One region of the Rhodococcus sp. B50 genome, then DNA from elsewhere that is predicted to be linked to it. Evidence: riboswitches for the same ligand, from Rfam matches in the RefSeq annotation. Region 1 holds a riboswitch; the other holds the start of a gene.
What was found. A riboswitch is a leader RNA that binds a small molecule or an ion and turns the genes downstream of it on or off. The one in region 1 is predicted to bind cyclic di-AMP.

Region 1 (8,963 bases):
ATCAACAGGATGATGAAGCTGTAGAGCGCGATCTCACCCAGGAGGAAGGACCAGTGGGTGGGGAACACCTTGTTGATCTGGCGGCGGATGCCCGCGGACAGATGGTAACGAGAATCGAGGTTCTCGCCGATCTGTGCGGCGCGGGACGGGGTTGCAGTACTCACGGGCGACGCTCCCAGAATGCCGGGCCGAGTGCCTCGATGAAGTCACCGTTGGCGACCAGGAAGCCCTCTTCGTTCACTGTAATAGGAAGCTGCGGCAGTGCGCGAGCAGCGGGACCGAAAATCGGCTTGCCGTACTCCAGTGCATCGAACTGCGACTGGTGGCACGGGCACAGGATGCGGTGCGTCTGCTGCTCGTAGAGCGAGGTCGGGCAGCCGAGGTGCGTGCAGATCTTCGAGTACGCGAAGTAGTCGCCGTAGTTGAAGCTCTCCTGGCCCTTGCGCTTGACGACACGCTCGGTGTCCTCGGTGCGCAGACGGATGAGCATGACCGAGTTGCGGATGCCGCGCAGACCCTGCAGCAGTGCGTGGTCGTCGCCACGATCGGACTCGCGGAACGGGAAGACCGTCTCCATGCCGCCGGCGTCGAGGTCCTCCGGACGCACGAGGACGATGTCCTGGGGACGGCCGGTGTCGCGACGCAGGTAGATCGTCTCGCCGGGGTAGCGCGGGGTCCAGCCCGAGACCCACAGCGACGACTCGTCGCCCTCGGCCCACGGGTTCTTGATCAGGCCACCGAGCGGCATGATCAGGCCCAGGCCGAGCGCGCCACCACCGAAGATGGCGGTGCGCTTGATGAGCTTGCGACGCGGCAGGGTCGACGTGTCGAGCGAATCGGAGAGCTCGGCGACGATCGTCTTGCGATCGACCTCGGAGGATCCACCGTCGTGCCGATCCTGGATCGACACCTCTTCGGGGATGAACTTCTTGGTGAACTGCACCGCGCCCACACCGATGCCGAGGATCGACAGACCGAGGGTCAGGCCGAGCATCGGGGTGTAGAGGCTGTACCAGCCGTAGTTCTCGTCGCCGATGCCCTGGTATTCCCACGGCCAGAACAGGTAGGTCGCGATGAACGCGATACCCGAGATGCCTGCGAGGGCGAACCAGAAGGCGACGTTGCGCTCGGCGCGCTTCTCGGCGCGGGTGCCCTCGACGGGCCACCGGTCCTTGCGGAACGCGACGTCGACGCCGTCGAGGTTCGTGCCGAGCGTGACGAGGTCGTCCCGGCTCATCCGGTCGAGATCTTCGACCGTGTGCTTGTTCGGCGTTTCGCCGCCACTCATGACCTTGCTCCGATCCACAGCGCAGCGCCGACGACGGCGACGATGCCGACGACCCACATGGTCGGCCCTTCGGCACCGGGGCCGAAGCCGCCGAGCCCGTAGCCACCCGGGTCCCTCGTCTCACTGGCGGACTTGATGTACGCGATGATGTCCTGCTTCTCCTCGATCGTCAGCTGACGATCGGAGAACTTCGGCATGTTCTGGGGGCCGGTGAGCATCGCGGTGTAGATCTGCTGCTCGTTGGCCGGATCCAGGTTCGGTGCGAACTTGCCGGACGACAGCGCGCCGCCGCGTCCGGTGAAGTTGTGGCACGACGCGCAGTTCTGGCGGAAGAGCTCCGAACCACGTCCGATGTCGTTGCCGCGCAGCGACGACTGAGCGATCTCGCCGTTCTCGTCGCGGATGACCGTCGGGCCTCCACCGTTGGCCTGGATGTACGCGCCGAGCGCGTCGGTCTGCGCGGCGTCGAACTTCGGGTCCTTGCGGAGGGCCTGGGCCTCGTTGCGCATCATCGGCATGCGGCCCGAGGAGACCTGGAAGTAGACGGCGGCCTCGCCGACACCGATGAGGCTGGGACCGCGATCCTGGACGCCCTGGAGATTGACGCCGTGGCAGGTCACGCAGGAGGTCTCGTAGAGCTGCTGACCCTCGCGGATCAGAGCGCTCTGGTCGTCCTGCGCCGTGGCCACCTGCGGGGCAGGTGTCAGCGCGGAGGCGATGAAGCCTGCGCTGAGGAGACCGAGCGCGAGGACCAACGCTCCGGTGACGCGCCGGCGCATCTTGCGCTGGCGGCGGGACTTCGCAGCATCGGCTGCAGAGGATCGACCGGGCATGTCACCCTCGGAGGCGAGAGGTGGGGATGAACTCATCTGTATCCCTTTTTTTATGTCGGGACGGACTGGACGTCAGGGGGCTGCCTGGGCGTTCAGCTGGCTAACGGATGAAATAAATCGTGGCAAACAGCGCGATCCAAACGATGTCGACGAAGTGCCAGTAATACGAAACGACGATGGCTGCAGTGGCCTGCGCAGGCGTGAACTTGCTGACCTTCGTGCGGAACAACAGGAACACGAAGGCGATCAGGCCGCCGATGACGTGCAGGCCGTGGAAGCCGGTGGTCATGTAGAACACCGAGCCGTACACGCTGCCCGGGATGGTCGTGCCGTCCTTCACGAGGGTGATGTACTCGTATCCCTGGCCGAGCACGAAGAAGGTGCCCATGCCGAGGGTGATGATGTACCACCGCCGCAGACCGAAGACGTCGCCGCGCTCGGCGGCGAACACGCCCAGCTGGCAGGTGAAGGAGGAAGCGATCAGCACCGCGGTGATCGGTACCGCCAACCACAGGTTCAAGTGGGTGGGCGGGGGCGGCCACATGCCCTCCGGGGCCTGTGCCCGTGCCACGAAGTACATGGCGAAGAGCCCTGCGAAAAACATGAGCTCACTGGACAACCACACGATGGTGCCGACGCTGACCAGGTTGGGCCGGTTCAACGAGTGCACGCGCTGTGTGATTGCAGATCCTGAAGTCCCTACTGCGCTCGTCACGCTGGCTAGTATGACCCGTCGTAGTACGTCTTGGGCAATCGGGGCCGAAATCGGCGCGTCCGTGCAGGTCTCGGACCTGGATTTCACCAGGTGGGCGCTCGGTGAGGGGTGCTCCGGAGGGCCCCACACGGCGCATTTCGGAGGGTCGCGAAGGTCACGTGGGATCGTGGATGCATGAGTACCGGAAAGGGTCTTCGGGGATGGCTGCGCTCGCTGGCCGGGCGGCGCGGTGAGCCGCTCGACGCGGACCGCGCCGATCTGGTCGTGGTCGTGTCGTCCTTCGAGGACGCCGAAGCCTGCTCCACGGCGCTGGAGCGCGCGGCCGAGGTGGCCCCGTCGTGGCGGTCCGAGGACGAGGCCGTTCTCCGGCACCATCTGGCGTTGCCCGCGGACGCGGTGGAGCGGGCCGCGGAGCTGGCCGGCCAGGACGGCTACGTCGTGGCCGGAACCGGCGACCGGAACGTCCCGCCCATGGCCGTGGACGGCGCTTCCGTGATCCTGCAGCGTGTCCAGATCCTCGATGCTCTGCACTGTGCGCAGGAGAAGTCGCGCATGGCCTCGCTCGCGCAGCGACTCGGCGGAACGGCTCTGGGATGGGACGCCCTGCAACCGCAGGATTCCGCTGGCTAAGCTGACCGGTCGGAAGGGCACGCCTGTGCCCGGTGAGGAGCGAGATGCGGCGAGGGCAGGTGCGATGAACGCGACGCGAGACGCGGACGAGGTGACCCGGAACTGGCCCTCCGTCCTGGGAGCGCTCACCGCCGGACAGAACCTGTCGGCCGCCGAGGCGCGATGGGCGATGAGCGAGATCTTCTCCGACAACGCCACACCCGCCCAGATCGCAGCCTTCGGTGTCGCGCTGAAGATGAAGGGCGAGACACCCGAAGAGGTGCGGGCGCTCGCCGACACGATGCTCGACTATGCCCGGCTGGTCCCGGTCGACAGCGACGTCGTCGACATCGTGGGAACCGGTGGCGACCGCGCGAACACCGTCAACATCTCGACGATGGCCTCGCTCGTCGTGGCCGCGGCGGGCATCCGCGTCGTCAAGCACGGCAACCGTGCCGCCTCCTCCAAGAGTGGAGGCGCCGACGTGCTCGAGGCCCTCGGTGTGCACATCGATCTGGGGCCCGACGAGGTGGCCCACTCGGTCGCCGAGGTCGGGATCGGATTCTGCTTCGCGCCTGTCTACCACCCGGCACTGCGCTTCGCGGCCGCGCCGCGCAAGCAGATCGGGATCCCGACGGTCTTCAACGTCCTCGGTCCGCTCACCAATCCGGCCCGTCCCAGCGCCGGTCTGATCGGGTGTGCGTTCGAACCGCTCGTCCCTACGGTCGCGGGCGTGCTCGCGCAACGCGGCAATTCCGCCCTCGTGGTGCGCGGCGACGACGGACTCGACGAACTGACCACCTCCACGACGTCGACGGTGCACATCGTGCGCAACGGCGAAGTACGGGTCGTGAGTCTCGATCCGCGCGATCTCGGGATCGAACGCGTTCCGCTCGAAGCGCTGCGCGGCGGCGACGCCGATGAGAACGCGGTGATCGCGCGTGCCGTCCTCGCAGGGGAGAAGGGCCCCGTGCGCGATGCCGTGCTCCTCAACGCAGCCGGGGCGATCGCCGCCTTCCGCGGCGTCGACGGTGCTCTCGAGGACGCCCTCGCGGCCGGCCTCGAGACGGCGGCGCACGCGATCGACGACGGGGGCGCCGCGTCGGTGCTGGAGCGGTGGGCCCAGGTCACCACGCGGCTGGGCGCCGCGTCGGAGAAGTGACCGCAGAACAGTAAGGACAGACGGACGGGCCCGCACTGCGCAGTGCGGGCCCGTCGTCCGTCGTGAGTGTGCAGGCGACGCCGGGTCAGTTCCCGATCGAGAAGCCCGCTTCGACATCGGCGCTCGAGTACGACTGGAACGCGATGTGGGTGACGGTCTTCGTCACGCCGTCGATCTTGTTGATGCCCCGGGTGACGACGTCGGCGATCTTCTCGTGGTCGCGCACTCGGACCACCGCCACGAGGTCGACGTCGCCCGCGCAGGAGTACACCGTGTCGACGCCATCGAGGTCGGCGACCGCTTGCGCGGTCTCGGGGATACGGTTCGCCTCGGCATCGATCAGGACGATCGCGTTGATCATGGGGTCTCCTTCAGCCTTCCTCGGGGATTGCATCAGCCTAAGCGGTGGGACGAGTCGGCGGACAGGAGCCCGCGGACCGCGCGGGCGTCGTGCGCGAGCTCGGCCCACGCACTCCATCGGCCCGCACCTCGGCTCGGCTCGCACCAACCCCGGCTCGCACGGACGATGCGGGTTCCCTCGCCGTCGAGCCATCGCGCGACCAGGCCGATCTCTTCCGGGGACGCGCCGCGCAGTGGTCCCGGTGACGGCCGTACCGTCTCGGCACCGGCGACGATCGCGTCCACGACGGGCATCGGCCGCACCCCGCGCGGTGCCACGCCGGCGGACGCGAGCCGGCCTGCGCGGATCACGGCGAACTCCCATCCGCCCTCGGCCCGCGGACGCGCCGCGACGAGTTCGTCGACGGCCGCCAGCGAGGCCAGGCGCTGCGTGCGCCGCAACGCGACGAGGGCCGCGGCGAGCCTGTCGCGCAGCCGGGCGGCATTCTCGAACAGCTGGTCGCGTACAAGGATGTCGAGGCGCTGGTGTACCGCCTCGACGGCGTCGTCGGCGAGGCCGCGGACGACCGCGCGCACGCCCTCGACCTGGGCCTCGTAGGCAGAGGCGTCCTGGACCCCGAAGCGGGCTGCGGCGCAACCCCCGACGGCGACGGGCGGACAGCGGTCGCCGTGCCGCGCCGTACGGCCGATCCTGCGCGTGCACGTACGCAGACCGCACATCTCCGCGAGCAGCGCCGCGACGTCCGCGGCGTCGGCACGTACCGAGAACGGGCCGATCGCATCGGGCCCGGGAGTGCGGCTCACGGCGAGGCGCGGAAACGCCTCGTCGGTGAGGATGATCCACCAGCCACGCATCGGATACTTCGACCGACGGTTGTACGGAGGGGTGTGCGCCGCGATCAGCCGGAGTTCGCGGACACCGGCTTCGAGCCCGTGGGCGCATTCGACATGATCGATGCGCGTGGTGAGTGCGACCATCTCGCGTAGTCGCGGCCGCGTCTCGGAACCCGTGAAGTAGGTACGGACGCGCCGGTGCAGGTCGACCGCCGTGCCGACGTACAACACCTCGTCGGACGGGCCCCGGAACATGTAGACGCCGGGCCTGCGCGGAAGGTGCGCGGCGAGAGCGCGTTTGGCCCGTTGCTCGGCAGTGACCACGGGCATGTAGTCGCGCAACTCGGTCAGGCTGTGGACCCCCTGGTTGCCGACCCGTTCGATGAGGGCGTGCAGCACGTCCACGGTGGCCCGTGCGTCGTCGAGCGCGCGGTGGGTGGGCAGGGTGGAAACCCGGAACAGTTCGGCCAGCGCGGAGAGCTTCACCGAGGGTGCCTCGTCGCGTCCGAGGACGCGGCGGGCCAGTTTGACGGTGCACAGCACTTGGAATCGGGGCCACGCCAGTTCGCACTTCGTGGCGGCCGCCTTGAGGAATCCGACGTCGAATCCGGCGTTGTGCGCGACGAGCACCGCTCCGGACGCGAACTCGAGAAAGGCGGGCAGCACCTCCTCGATCCTGGGGGCCGCATAGACCATCGCGGTGGTGATGCCGGTGAGTTGCACGATGTACGGCGGAATGGGACGCCCCGGATCGACGAGGGTCGCGAACTCGCCGAGCACCTCCCCGGCGCGGATCTTCACCGCACCGATCTCGGTGATGGCGTCCTCGGCCGACTTCCCTCCGGTCGTCTCGAGGTCGACGACGACGAAGGTGGTGTCGCGCAAGGGCGTGTCGAGCTCGTCGAAACCCAGTTGCACGCCGAGGGCGGATGGTTGCGGCGAGGTCATGCGGCGAGCCTAGGAAGCGGCACCGACAACCCGCCGGGCGGGCTCCCGAACACTGAAGAGACGAGGATCACACCGATTTTTCTGCCCTGGCGAGAAGTGGGCGAAGCCGACAAAAACAGACCGATCGGCCTCCGAGGGGCGCAGTCCGGCGAATCGGGCGAGCCGTTCCGGCCGGTCTTTTCGGGTAGGGATGCTCTGACCTGCCGCTTCCGGAGCGGACTCGGGCAAATGGGCAGCAGCCATCCTCGCGGCGGAGAGTGGCGGAGCAGCGCTTGTTACCGCGTCGTTATCGGACCGTGCTCCCGCGGCAGCATTCATCCGGGAATCGGCCGAAACGGTCGGGCGATGCGGCGGAGCGGTCGACTTCACCGATGCCGTTTCGTAATCTTTTCGAGACCGAGCGGAGAGTTTTCCGCCCCACCCCCGGGTCGGAGCCGCACGGTTACCGCCTAATCGCCCCTCCCGGCTTCGGGAGCGGTGAGCCGGGGACCCACGTAGTTCTTGGGGTGAATCCCCTCCGCCCGTCGCGGCGAGGGGTAGGGCTGATCTTCCGGCCCGAACCCGTCAGCTAACTCGGTCGGCGGGTGAACGGAAGAAACGGAGAACGTCCCCTCGTGGTTTCGAACAACAGCAAGCGCACCGTCCGGCGCGCCCTTGTCGCCGGTGCCATTGCTCTCGGAGCAGTCACCGTCTCGGCCGGCCCGGCGATGGCCGAGCCGATCAACATTCCCGGTGTCGGAACGTTCGACCTCCCGGCCGGTGTGACCGTGCCGCCGGAGATCGCCAACCTCGTTCCGCCGGCCGCCGAGGGTGCCCCCGCGCCTCAGGCCGAGGCCTTCACCGCACCCTTCAGCTCCGTCGGACAGCGTGCTGCCGACGCCGCACAGTCGAAGATCGGCGCGCCCTACGTCTACGGTGCGGCCGGTCCGAGCTCCTTCGACTGCTCGGGCCTCGTCCAGTGGGCTTTCAAGCAGGCCGGCCTCAGCGTGCCGCGCACGAGCTACGAGCAGGCCTCCGCCGGTACCCCCGTCGATGTCGCGGCTCTCCAGCCCGGCGACGTCGTGTCGTTCTACGACGGCAGCCACACCGGCATCTACATCGGCGGCGGCAACATCGTGCATGCCTCCACCTCGAGCCAGCCGGTCAAGATCGCGCCGCTGAACTCGATGCCGGTCGACGGAGCGCGACGCTTCTGACGGCACGTCGCCTCTGATCGGACGGCACTTCTCGCCTCCGCTCCGACGCACCATCTCCGAGAAGGGTGGGTCCGGTACGAACCGGGCCCACCCTTCTCGTATGTCTGCACGCGCGGTCCGTACGCGTGTCCGTCTCTTGCACAGAAAGCCGTCGCGTGTGATGGCTACTCGCAGGTAGACACAAACCTATGCGATTCCGTAACCTGATCGAGATCTTTGATCCGGTAGTTGCGGATGATCAAGGACGCCGGGAAAGGATGCGAGCCCTCGTGGTTTCCGACAGGACGAAGCACCTCGTGCGAATGCAGCGCAGGCCGAGAGTGCACAGCAGGCCGAGAGTACGCGCCGGGCGCCGGCCCGCGCTCGTCGTGGCCCTCGTGATGATGGTCCTCGGTTTCACTCTCGCGCCGGCGACGGCGCAACCTGCGGGGGAGAGCCCCGCCGCACGACTCGACCATCTCGCCGATCTGTCACGTCGCAGCGAGCAGGCCACCGAGGCGCTGCACGCCGCCGGCGCGGATCTCGAAGCGAAGGTCGCGGCGCAGCAGTCGGCCGACGCTCGCGCCGCCCAGGCCGACGAGGCTCTGGGTATCGCTCGCGCCGACATCGCCCGCTTCAAGCCCACCGTCGACAAGCTCGCTCGGGCCAACTACCGCGGCGCGCGCACCAACCGCCTCTTCGCCGTGATGGTGAGTGATTCGCCTCAGCAGATGCTCGACCAGATGGTGCTGCTCGACGTCCTCGGTGAGCAGACCTCGCGCGAGGTCGACGGCTTCCGGGCCGCCACTGCCGCCGCGGCCGAGGCGGCCGTGGCGGCGCAGCACGCCGCCGACGAGGCACATGCAGCCGCCGCGCAGGCCCAGACTCTCCGCGACGAACTCCAGCGGCGTCAGGCCGAACTCGAACAGCAGATCGAGGAGGTCCTTGACGCCTTCGAAGCGCTCAGCGACGCGGAGAAGGCCGAACTCGCCGGCACCCCTTTCCCGCCGGGTCTCGACGCCGAGAAGATCCTGCAGCA
Region 2 (8,963 bases), 2.3 Mb from region 1:
CGAATCTCGACATCCAGCACTACATCTCGCTCGCCCGCACCGCGGAACGCGGCAAGTTCGACTCGGTCTTCCTCGCCGACAGTCCCGTACTGTTCGCGAACCCCGAGCATCGTCCGAGCGGCAAGCTCGAACCCACGGTCATCCTCACCGCCGTCGCGACGGCCACCGAGCGGATCGGTCTCATCGGCACCGCGTCGACGACCTACAACGAGCCCTACAACCTCGCCCGGCGTTTCGCGTCACTGGATTTCGTGAGCGGTGGGCGGGCCGGCTGGAACATCGTCACCACCGCCGGTGACGACGCTGCCCGCAATTTCGGTCTCGACGGCGTGCCGGCACACAAGAGCCGTTACGCGCGCGCCGCGGAGTTCGTCGAGGTGTCGACCAAGCTGTGGGACAGCTGGGAGGACGACGCGATCGTCGCCGACAAAGGCGCGGCGATCCACGCCGACTCTGCGAAGGTCCACACCTTCGATCACGAGGGGGAGTTCTTCTCGGTCGCCGGGCCACTCAACGTCCCACGCTCGCCGCAGGGTTACCCGCTGCTGGTACAGGCGGGCTCGTCGGAGAACGGCAAGGACTTCGCTGCCCTGTACGCCGAGGCGATCTTCACCGCCCAGCCCACCTTCGAGGAGGGCAAGGCGTTCTACGGCGACGTGAAGGACCGGGTGGGCAAGGTCGGCCGCGACCCGCGGCAGGTGCTGATCCTCCCGGGCATCGTGCCCGTCATCGGTGACAGCGAGGAGGAGGCGCGCGAACTCGACGCCGAACTGGCGCGCCTGATCTCGCCCGAGTACGCCCGCCGCCGGCTCGCCGAACGGTTCGGGCTCCGGCCCGAGCAGCTTGCCCTCGACGAGCCGCTCCCGGAGAACCTGCCGTCGGAGGACGAGATCGAAGGGGCCAAGAGCCGGCACACCCTCATCGTGCAGCTCGCGCGGCGCGAGAATCTCACGGTGCGCCGGCTCATCGAACGACTCGGTGGAGGTCGCGGCCACCGCACCTTCGCGGGTACCGTCGAGCAGGTGGCCGACACGATCGAGCACTGGTTCCACAGTGGTGCGGCCGACGGTTTCAACATCATGCCCGCCGTGCTGCCGTCGGGACTCGAGAAGTTCGTCGACGGTGTGGTGCCGATCCTGCAGGAGCGCGGCCTGTTCCGCACCGAGTACACCGAATCCACCCTGCGCGGGCACTACGGCCTCCCGCGGCCGGAGAACCAGTTCACCGTCGGACGGTCGCTCGCGGGGTTCGCGACGCAGGGCTGAGGCTCACCGCACCGGGGATGCGAACCTACAGGGTGTATGTCAACGCCGCAGCCGGACGAGTCGCCCTCTATGCTCTGCGCCATGTCATCGCAGAGCCAGGCGGATGCTTCGGACGGCGGCGCCGCCGACGTCCTCGTGGTGGGCAGCGGATTCGGCGGTGCCGTCGCGGCGCTGCGCCTGACGGATCAGGGCCGGAAGGTGGTCGTGCTCGAACAGGGTCGCCGGCACACCCGCGACGACTTCGAGGCGGCCCGCCGCGATCCCCGCCGCTATCTGTGGGTGCCCGAGCTGGGGCTGCGCGGATTCTTCGCCCAGCGCGTCCTCTCCCACGTCGGGATCATCGGGGGAGTCGGCGTGGGCGGCGGCAGCATCGTCTGGGCGGGTGTGCTGCTCGAACCGAAGGACGCGTTCTTCACCGACCCCGCGTGGCCGTCGGTGCCGGACGGATGGCGCGCGGAGCTGACCGAGCACTACCGGACGGCCGCCCGCATGCTCGGCCGCGCGACCGCCCCGATCAAGGGACCCATGGACGAGCACCTGGAGGTCGTCGCCCGACGGGCCGGGGCGGGTGAGACCTACGGTCCGACGCCGATGGCGATCTGGTTCGGAGACGAGGGCGTCACCGTCCCCGATCCCTTCTTCGGTGGAGAAGGGCCGGAGCGCACCGGGTGCGTGATGTGCGGCGGATGCCTCGTCGGATGCCCCTACGGCAGCAAGAACACCCTCGACCTCAACTATCTGTGGCTCGCGCAGCGCCGCGGCGCCGAGATCCGGCCGGACAGCCGCGTGGTGTCCGTCGCCGCGCTCGACGGCGGCGGGTACGAAGTGGAACTCGCCGACGGTGAGCGTCTCCGCGCCCCGGAGGTCGTCCTCGCCGCGGGTGTCCTCGGCACCGTGGAACTGTTGTTCCGGTCGCGGGAGAACGGGGGACTGCCGAACGTGTCGCAGCGTCTCGGCGTCGGGGTGCGCACGAACTCCGAGGCGATCACCGCCGTGCTCGCCGACGACGTCGATGTCGACCTCACCCGTGGGCCGACGATCTCGAGCGAGTTCTACCCGGACGACCGCACCCACGTCACCCAGAACCGCTACGTCGGGGGATGGCACATGCGGCTGCAGCTCGGACCCTTGGTGGACGGTGACGATCCCCGCCGTCGACGGCGGGCGGCGCTGCGGGCCCTGGCGTCGCGACCGGCCCTGCAACTGCGGACGATGTTCGCGCGCAACTTTATTCGGCGGCTCAGTGTGTTCACGGTGATGCAGGACGTGGAGAACGAGATCCGGCTGGTGTTCGACCGGTCGCCGGTGCGACCCTGGCGGCGCGTGCTGCGCTCGCGCGCGGTACCCGGTCTGCAGGCGCCGAGTTACCTGCCCCAGGCGAACGCTGTCGCCCGGTCGTTCGCCGAGTCGATCGGCGGACGACCACTGAACCTGTTGCTCGAGAGCGTCGGTGGCAAATCCATCACCGCGCATATCCTCGGAGGTGCGTCGATGGGCACCGACGCAACGGACGGCGTGATCGACACCGACCACCAGGTGTTCGGGCATCCGGGTCTCTATGTCGTGGACGGTTCCGCGATCCCCGCCAACGTCGGTGTCAACCCGTCGCTCACCATCACGGCGATGGCCGAACGCTTCGCGGCGCGCTACGCCGCGCGTCGTGTACCCGATGACCACACCGCCACAACCACATTCGTGCACACCACCGAGGAGAACTCATGACGACACGGGACACCGACGTGCTGCCGCGATCGATACGCGGACTGCAGGAACGATTCCGGATGCTGCACGCCGACGCACTTCCGGCCGCCGGCACGTACCGGGCCGTCTTCGTCGGACCGGCTGCGCTGAGGGTCGCCGCGCCCCGGGCCATCGCGCTCGGGGGGATGCCCCGCTGGTACGGCAAGCGGTTCGCCGACGGCGGAAGTGCGGTGAACCTCCTCGACGACGGAGACGGCGCCCTGCGCGAGGTGCTGCCCATGCGGGTCGCGCTCGAACCGTCGTGGCTCGACGGGCGCAACGCGATCGTCGTGTCGTACGGAGCGGGCGGGCCGGTACCGTGGCGCTGGGTGCGCGACGAGTTCCGGCCCGTCGACGAGGGGACGCTGCTCGGTCTCACGTTCGTGGCGACGCCGGCGTCGCGGATTGCGGCGTCACCGTTCACGCTCGTGCGCGACCTGCCGTCGAGTATCTGACGGCCGCACGCGTTCCGTCGTCAGTCGACGAGTGCCACCGAGGTGACGCGGTGCAGCACGAAACTGCGCACCGAGCCGGTCGCCGGGTCGAATGCCTGCACCTGTCCGCCGCCCACCGACACCGGGTCGACGATCCGCCGCGTCGCCACCCCTTGGGCGTCGACGTAGCCGAGGGTGACGCTGCGCTTGCCGTGCACGGCGAGCTGCAGTAGCGCGAGAGTCGCCGCGCCCCCGGACCTGCTGCCGTCACCGCGCGCCGAGGCCGTCGGTGTCGCGGTCTCCGCACGGTCGCCGGCGCGCAGCGTACGCACCAGAGTGTCGAGCTGCTCGTCGCTCGGCGCGGTCGGTCCGGCGTAACGGGCCCGGGCGCGTGGCATCGCGACACGGGCCCCTCGGGGCCGTAGATCCACGATCGCTCCCGAAGCGTCCTCTCCGGCTGGAGCGAAGCCCGCGGAACGCAGCTCGGTGAGTACCTCGGCGAGCGGCGCCTGCGAGATCGCGACGGTCGGGGCAACCGCACGCAGAGCGAGCATCGCGGCGACCGGGGCGGACAACACCTCGGTGAGGAGGGCAGGGTCGTCGGCGCGGACGAAGGACGTCGCGACACCTGCGCGCAGGCGTCCGTGGCGACGCGCGACGTCGTCGATCAGGTAGGTGAGCGACTGCGGCACCGGAGTGCGGGAATGCGTCGCGAACAGATCGTGCAGGTCGCTCGCGCCGAGACCGGCGTCGAGCGCGCGCCGGATGCTGCTGTCGCCGATCCGGTAGACGGTCGCGGCACCGGCCGATTCGACGTCCGCCACGAGCGCGATCCGCTCGCCGAGTCGGGGGACGAGAGGTCCGGGGGCGACGACCGTCAGGTCGGCCTGGACGAGCACGTAGTCGACGGGTTCGGGCAGCACGGCAGCCATCTCGGCCTCGGCGTCGCCACCGTGCAGCAGCGCCTTGCCGGGCGACGCGAGCATGCCGTGCGCGACGAGACCGAGGGTCGTCGCCTCACGCACGGTTTCCACGACGCTCGTCGTGTCGAAGCGCCCCGCCCAGCGAGGACGACGCCACGCCGCAGCCGCACGGAGATCGGCGACGTCCGATCCCGCCGCCGGCACCTCGGAGAGGACGTCGAGCAGGAGTCGCCGGTCGCGGGTGGCGGTGGGGGACTTCACCTCGTCGGAGAGAGCGGCGACCGGTTTGTCGTTCGGGTCGCGCCGGCCGATCAGCCAGGGGCGCCGCGGCAGATCGAGCCAGGCGCCGGCCAGGACTGCCCAGCGGTAGGCCGGGGAGGCGGCGAGCCACGCGTCGGTGGCGGTGGTCGGGGCCCAGTGATCGTCGTCGCCGGGGGTGGGCGGGTCGGGTAGGCCGCGCGCGATCAGCCCGGCGCCGGCGAGGACCTCGACGACCAGAGCCGTCTTTTCGTCGTCGAGACCGACAACCTTCCCGACGCGATGCAGTTCGCGGACACCGAGTCCCCCGGCCTTGAGGACGGGGGCAGGTTGCGCACCGAGGGTGTCGAGGACGTCCTCGCAGTGCCGCAGCAGTTCGAGGGCGGCGCCGGCGGCGGTCGCGTTGACGTCGGCAGTCGACCGGGTGGGCTTCGGCGCGCGCGGGGGAGTGAGTGCCGCCGGGTCGAAGGGGGCGTCGTCGCGCAGCGCCTGGCCCACCCGGTGGGGGAGTTCGACGGTCTCGTCGTCGATACGGAAGAGCAGTCCGGCGGCGAGCAGTTTCTGCACGGGCCGATCGGCGGGCGTTCCGGTCGCGGCGTCGCGGGTACGGCCGATCGGGGACGTGCGGGACAAGGTGTCGAGGATGCTGCGTTGCTCGGGGGGTAGCGCCGCAAGGAGATCGTCGAGTTCCTGCCGGGACGGACCGGTGGCGTCGCTGCTGCGTCCCACGCGCCACGGGACGGCGTCCACGGCGGCAGCGGCGACCCGCAACTCGTCGGTGGGTCCCCAGACGAGAAGCAACGAGCGCAGAGCGGACAGGATCCGGTCGAGATTCCTCGCGCTGATCCGGCCGGACACCTCGTCGAGTACGGCGGCCCGGGACACAGGGGATTCGACCGCTCCGAGACGCGCCAGCACCTCGATGATTCCGAAGGTGGCGGTGTCGAGTTCGTCGGCCGCACGGAACACCGAGGCGCGTTGCTGCGCCCGGTTGGCGAGCACGTTCATGCTTGCCGGTGGCGGCACCACGAGGTCGGGCCGGGCGCGCAGCGTGGCAGCGAGATCCGTGTCGCGTCGACCTGCCAGCCAGCGGGCGAGGGAGTCCGAGGCGGTGTCGGGAGCGGGCGTGGTCGGGGACATCCCCTCCAGATTAGAGACCTGCGGTAGCAGGCCCCGAACTCACCTGCCAAAATGAGCGCATGGCTACCTCTTCGAAAAAGCATTACGTCGACCACGGATGGCCCGAGCTGGCCGACGGTGAGCACGCTGTCACCGAACTGTCGTCCACGCGATCCGGTCCGCTCTCCCCCTACGGTGAGGACACCGTGTTTCCGTTGCCGGTCGAGGACCTGCCCTACACGCACCCGAAGACGGTGATCAACCGCTGATCGCAGATCACCGAATCGATTCTTCCGTACGACGCCCGGTCCCTTTCCCAGGGGCCGGGCGTCGTCGTTCGTAGAGATACATGCGGGTTCCGGATGCGGAAAGGCCCCGCACCATCAGTGGTGCGGGGCCTTTCCGGGATGTTCGGGGTGTTACTGCGGGAGCACCGCGCGAACGGCGTCCAAGATGTTCGGGTCGAGCTCGACGCCGGCGTCCTGGAGGGCGGTGACGCCCTGCTCGAAGCCGGCCAGGATGCCCTGGACCTCGGCGGGGAGAGCGGGGGTCTCCGGAAGCTGTGGAACAGCGTTCTCGATGCTCGGCGCCGGGGTCTCGGCGGGAGCGCTCGGGGCCGCGTCGACGGAGCGCTGGGTGGGCGCGCTCGACAGTCCGAGGCTCGACGAGCAGGAGGGCCATGCGCCCCAGCCCTGCCCGGCGAGGACACGCTCGGCGACGGCGATCTGCTGTTCACGGCTGGCCTGGCTGGCCGAGGCAGCGTATTCCTGGCCGCCGTAGGCGTTCCAGGTGCTCGGCGAGAACTGCAGGCCACCGTGGTAGCCGTTGCCGGTGTTGATTCCCCAGTTTCCGCCGGACTCGCACTGTGCGAGGCGGTCCCAGTCGGAGTCGGGGGCGGCAGCGGCGGTGCCGCTGAACGCGACACCCGTGACGCCGAGGACTGCACCCGTCAGCGCGAACTTCGCGACGGTACGACCGGTATTGGTGGGCTTGCGATGGCGTCCGCTCATGTCGGTTCCGTGTTCCTCTCCGTACGCACCTACGAGGTCAGCTGTCGGGTTCGGGCTGAAGAGGTTGCCCGGCCGTGTCGCTCCGTTGGGAGCGCCTTCGGCTTCACCCCGAGGGCCGTCGCGGTTGCGTCGGCCCGGGCCTCCTGGACACCGTCCGGCTGTGGGCCGATCGGTTCCTGGGAGACCGGTGGGTCCCCCGTTTCCTGTCCCCTGTGGATCGTTCGTCGGGATTTCCGGAACCACGGGACAGGAATTTGGCGCGGCGGTTCCGGACCGGCCGAGCCTGGCGGTTCGACCGGACATGACGGTAACGGTTCCGAGGGCGAAGTGTCACCAATTGATAACGCGCCGATTCACGCGGCGACAGAGACGCGCGGCGCGGACCAGGGAATAAAGTCCCAGGTAGTGGGGTTCGGGTACCCGAAAATCCGTTTCGAGTCCCGCCTGTTATCTCCTTGTTATGTGATTAAGATCACATGTAACTCGGACGGGAATCCACAGGGACGATCTCCTTCCCCAGGGGCATCAGGGAGATCGGGATCATCTTGAGGTTCGCGATCGCGAGCGGGATACCGATGATCGTGACAGCCATGGCGATCGCCGTGGCGATGTGTCCGAGAGCCAGCCAGATGCCGGCGACCACGATCCAGATGACATTGCCGATCAGCGACGCGGTGCCGGCCGTCGGCTTGTCGACCGTCGTCTTGCCGAACGGCCACAACGCGTAGACGCCGATGCGGAACGACGCGATCCCGAAGGGGATGGTGATGATGAGGATGCAGCAGATCAGACCGGCCGCGAAGTAGCCGAGCGCGAGCCACAGGCCGCCGAAGATCAGCCAGATGATGTTGAGGAGGATCCTCATGTCCGATCTCCGTTCCGTGCGCGCCGGCCCGAGCTCAGCGCGAAAGCGATGGCGAGCGCGAAGCCGAGCGGCCAGGCGAGGGTCAGCAGATACAGCACGAGCCCGGGCTTGCCGTCGGTGATCAACGGGGTGAGGAAGATGGCGAGGACGGCCACCACGCCGACGGCGAAGCACACGATCGCGGCCTTCAGGAGGCCGTTACGCGGGGCGGCAGACGAATCCGAAGATGAAGTACCCACGTGACCACGGTAGTCGTCGCGGAGTCCCGTGGTGACGTCCGGGAGCGGGAAGACGATTCGGGGGGACGCACACCCCTGCAGGTACACTGAGGAGCGTCCACGCGTCCCGCTCGACCGAGTCGGGGCGCGTTGTTTTGCATGGTAAACGGGTTGCCCCGTCCGGGGCACAGCTGTCGAGGAGCAGGTGAGCGCGGTGCCGACCGGCAAGGTGAAGTGGTACGACGTCGAAAAGGGCTTCGGCTTCCTGTCCCAGGACGAGGGTGAGGACGTCTACGTGCGCGCCTCCGCGCTCCCCGAGGGAGTGGAGGCGCTCAAGCCCGGCCAGCGCGTCGAGTTCGGTATGGCGGTGGGTCGCCGGGGTCCGCAGGCGCTCAAGGTCGAGCTCCTCGAGCAACCCACGCTGCGGCAGGGACGCCGCGAGGCTCCTGCCCAGCAGAAGCGCCGCGCACCGGACGAGCTGCACGGCATGGTCGAGGACATGATCAAGCTGCTCGAAGCAGCGGTACAGCCTGATCTGCGGCGCGGGCGTTATCCCGACCGCAAGACCGGGCAGCGCATCTCCGAGGTCATGCGGGCGATCGCGCGCGAGCTCGACCACTAGGGACGAAACACGACAGGCCGCCCTCGCTACCGGCGAGGGCGGCCTGTCGTTCGTGCGGCCGGGCTCAGAAGGTCTTCACGGCCCAGACGGCGTGCGCAATCGGTTCACCGGCCTCGTCGACCACGGCCGACGGCAACTGGATCTCGACGCCGAGCAGTTGCAGCTCAGGAGAGCTCTCCACGGTGAGCGTCCGCCGTGCACCCGCCTCGAACATGGCACCGTCGATGTAGGTCTGGCCGGTCTGCGTATCGCCGTAGACGGTGAGGATGCGCCACGGAGCATCGGAGATCTCCGTCGGGAGCGACAACTGCAGCGGGTAGCCCGCCGGCACGTCGAGCTGACCGATGGGGTTCTCCACGCAGTCCTCGAGGTAGAGATTGCAGTGCTGCGCGGGATCGACCGTCACGGTCTCCCCCCGGGCGTACGCGGTGATGGTCGGGAGCGTGGGCTCGGCCGAATCGACCAGTTTCCACACCGTGGCGGCCACTCCCGCTACCACGACCACCAGG

Region 2: another riboswitch for cyclic di-AMP. It lies ahead of GON09_RS13470 (resuscitation-promoting factor Rpf1 domain-containing protein); the one in region 1 lies ahead of GON09_RS03005 (C40 family peptidase).

The regions. Positions count from the first base shown of each region.
Region 1 covers NZ_WPAG02000002.1:562,586-571,548, forward strand. Annotated here, with positions in the region: gene qcrB (cytochrome bc1 complex cytochrome b subunit) at 1-164, opposite strand, end outside; gene qcrA (cytochrome bc1 complex Rieske iron-sulfur subunit) at 161-1,288, opposite strand; gene qcrC (cytochrome bc1 complex diheme cytochrome c subunit) at 1,285-2,121, opposite strand; gene ctaE (aa3-type cytochrome oxidase subunit III) at 2,222-2,836, opposite strand; gene GON09_RS02985 (hypothetical protein) at 3,011-3,466, shown strand; gene trpD (anthranilate phosphoribosyltransferase) at 3,531-4,607, shown strand; gene GON09_RS02995 (Lrp/AsnC family transcriptional regulator) at 4,693-4,968, opposite strand; gene GON09_RS03000 (DEDD exonuclease domain-containing protein) at 5,001-6,749, opposite strand; cyclic di-AMP (ydaO/yuaA leader) riboswitch at 7,186-7,348, shown strand; gene GON09_RS03005 (C40 family peptidase) at 7,364-7,945, shown strand; gene GON09_RS03010 (C40 family peptidase) at 8,326-8,963, shown strand, end outside.
Region 2 covers NZ_WPAG02000002.1:2,849,795-2,858,757, reverse strand. Annotated here, with positions in the region: gene GON09_RS13495 (LLM class flavin-dependent oxidoreductase) at 1-1,265, shown strand, start outside; gene GON09_RS13490 (GMC oxidoreductase) at 1,347-2,987, shown strand; gene GON09_RS13485 (hypothetical protein) at 2,984-3,460, shown strand; gene GON09_RS13480 (helicase-associated domain-containing protein) at 3,481-5,760, opposite strand; gene GON09_RS13475 (hypothetical protein) at 5,820-6,008, shown strand; gene GON09_RS13470 (resuscitation-promoting factor Rpf1 domain-containing protein) at 6,159-6,749, opposite strand; cyclic di-AMP (ydaO/yuaA leader) riboswitch at 6,760-6,934, opposite strand; gene GON09_RS13465 (YccF domain-containing protein) at 7,222-7,614, opposite strand; gene GON09_RS13460 (hypothetical protein) at 7,611-7,853, opposite strand; gene GON09_RS13455 (cold-shock protein) at 8,047-8,454, shown strand; gene GON09_RS13450 (DUF2771 domain-containing protein) at 8,519-8,963, opposite strand, start outside.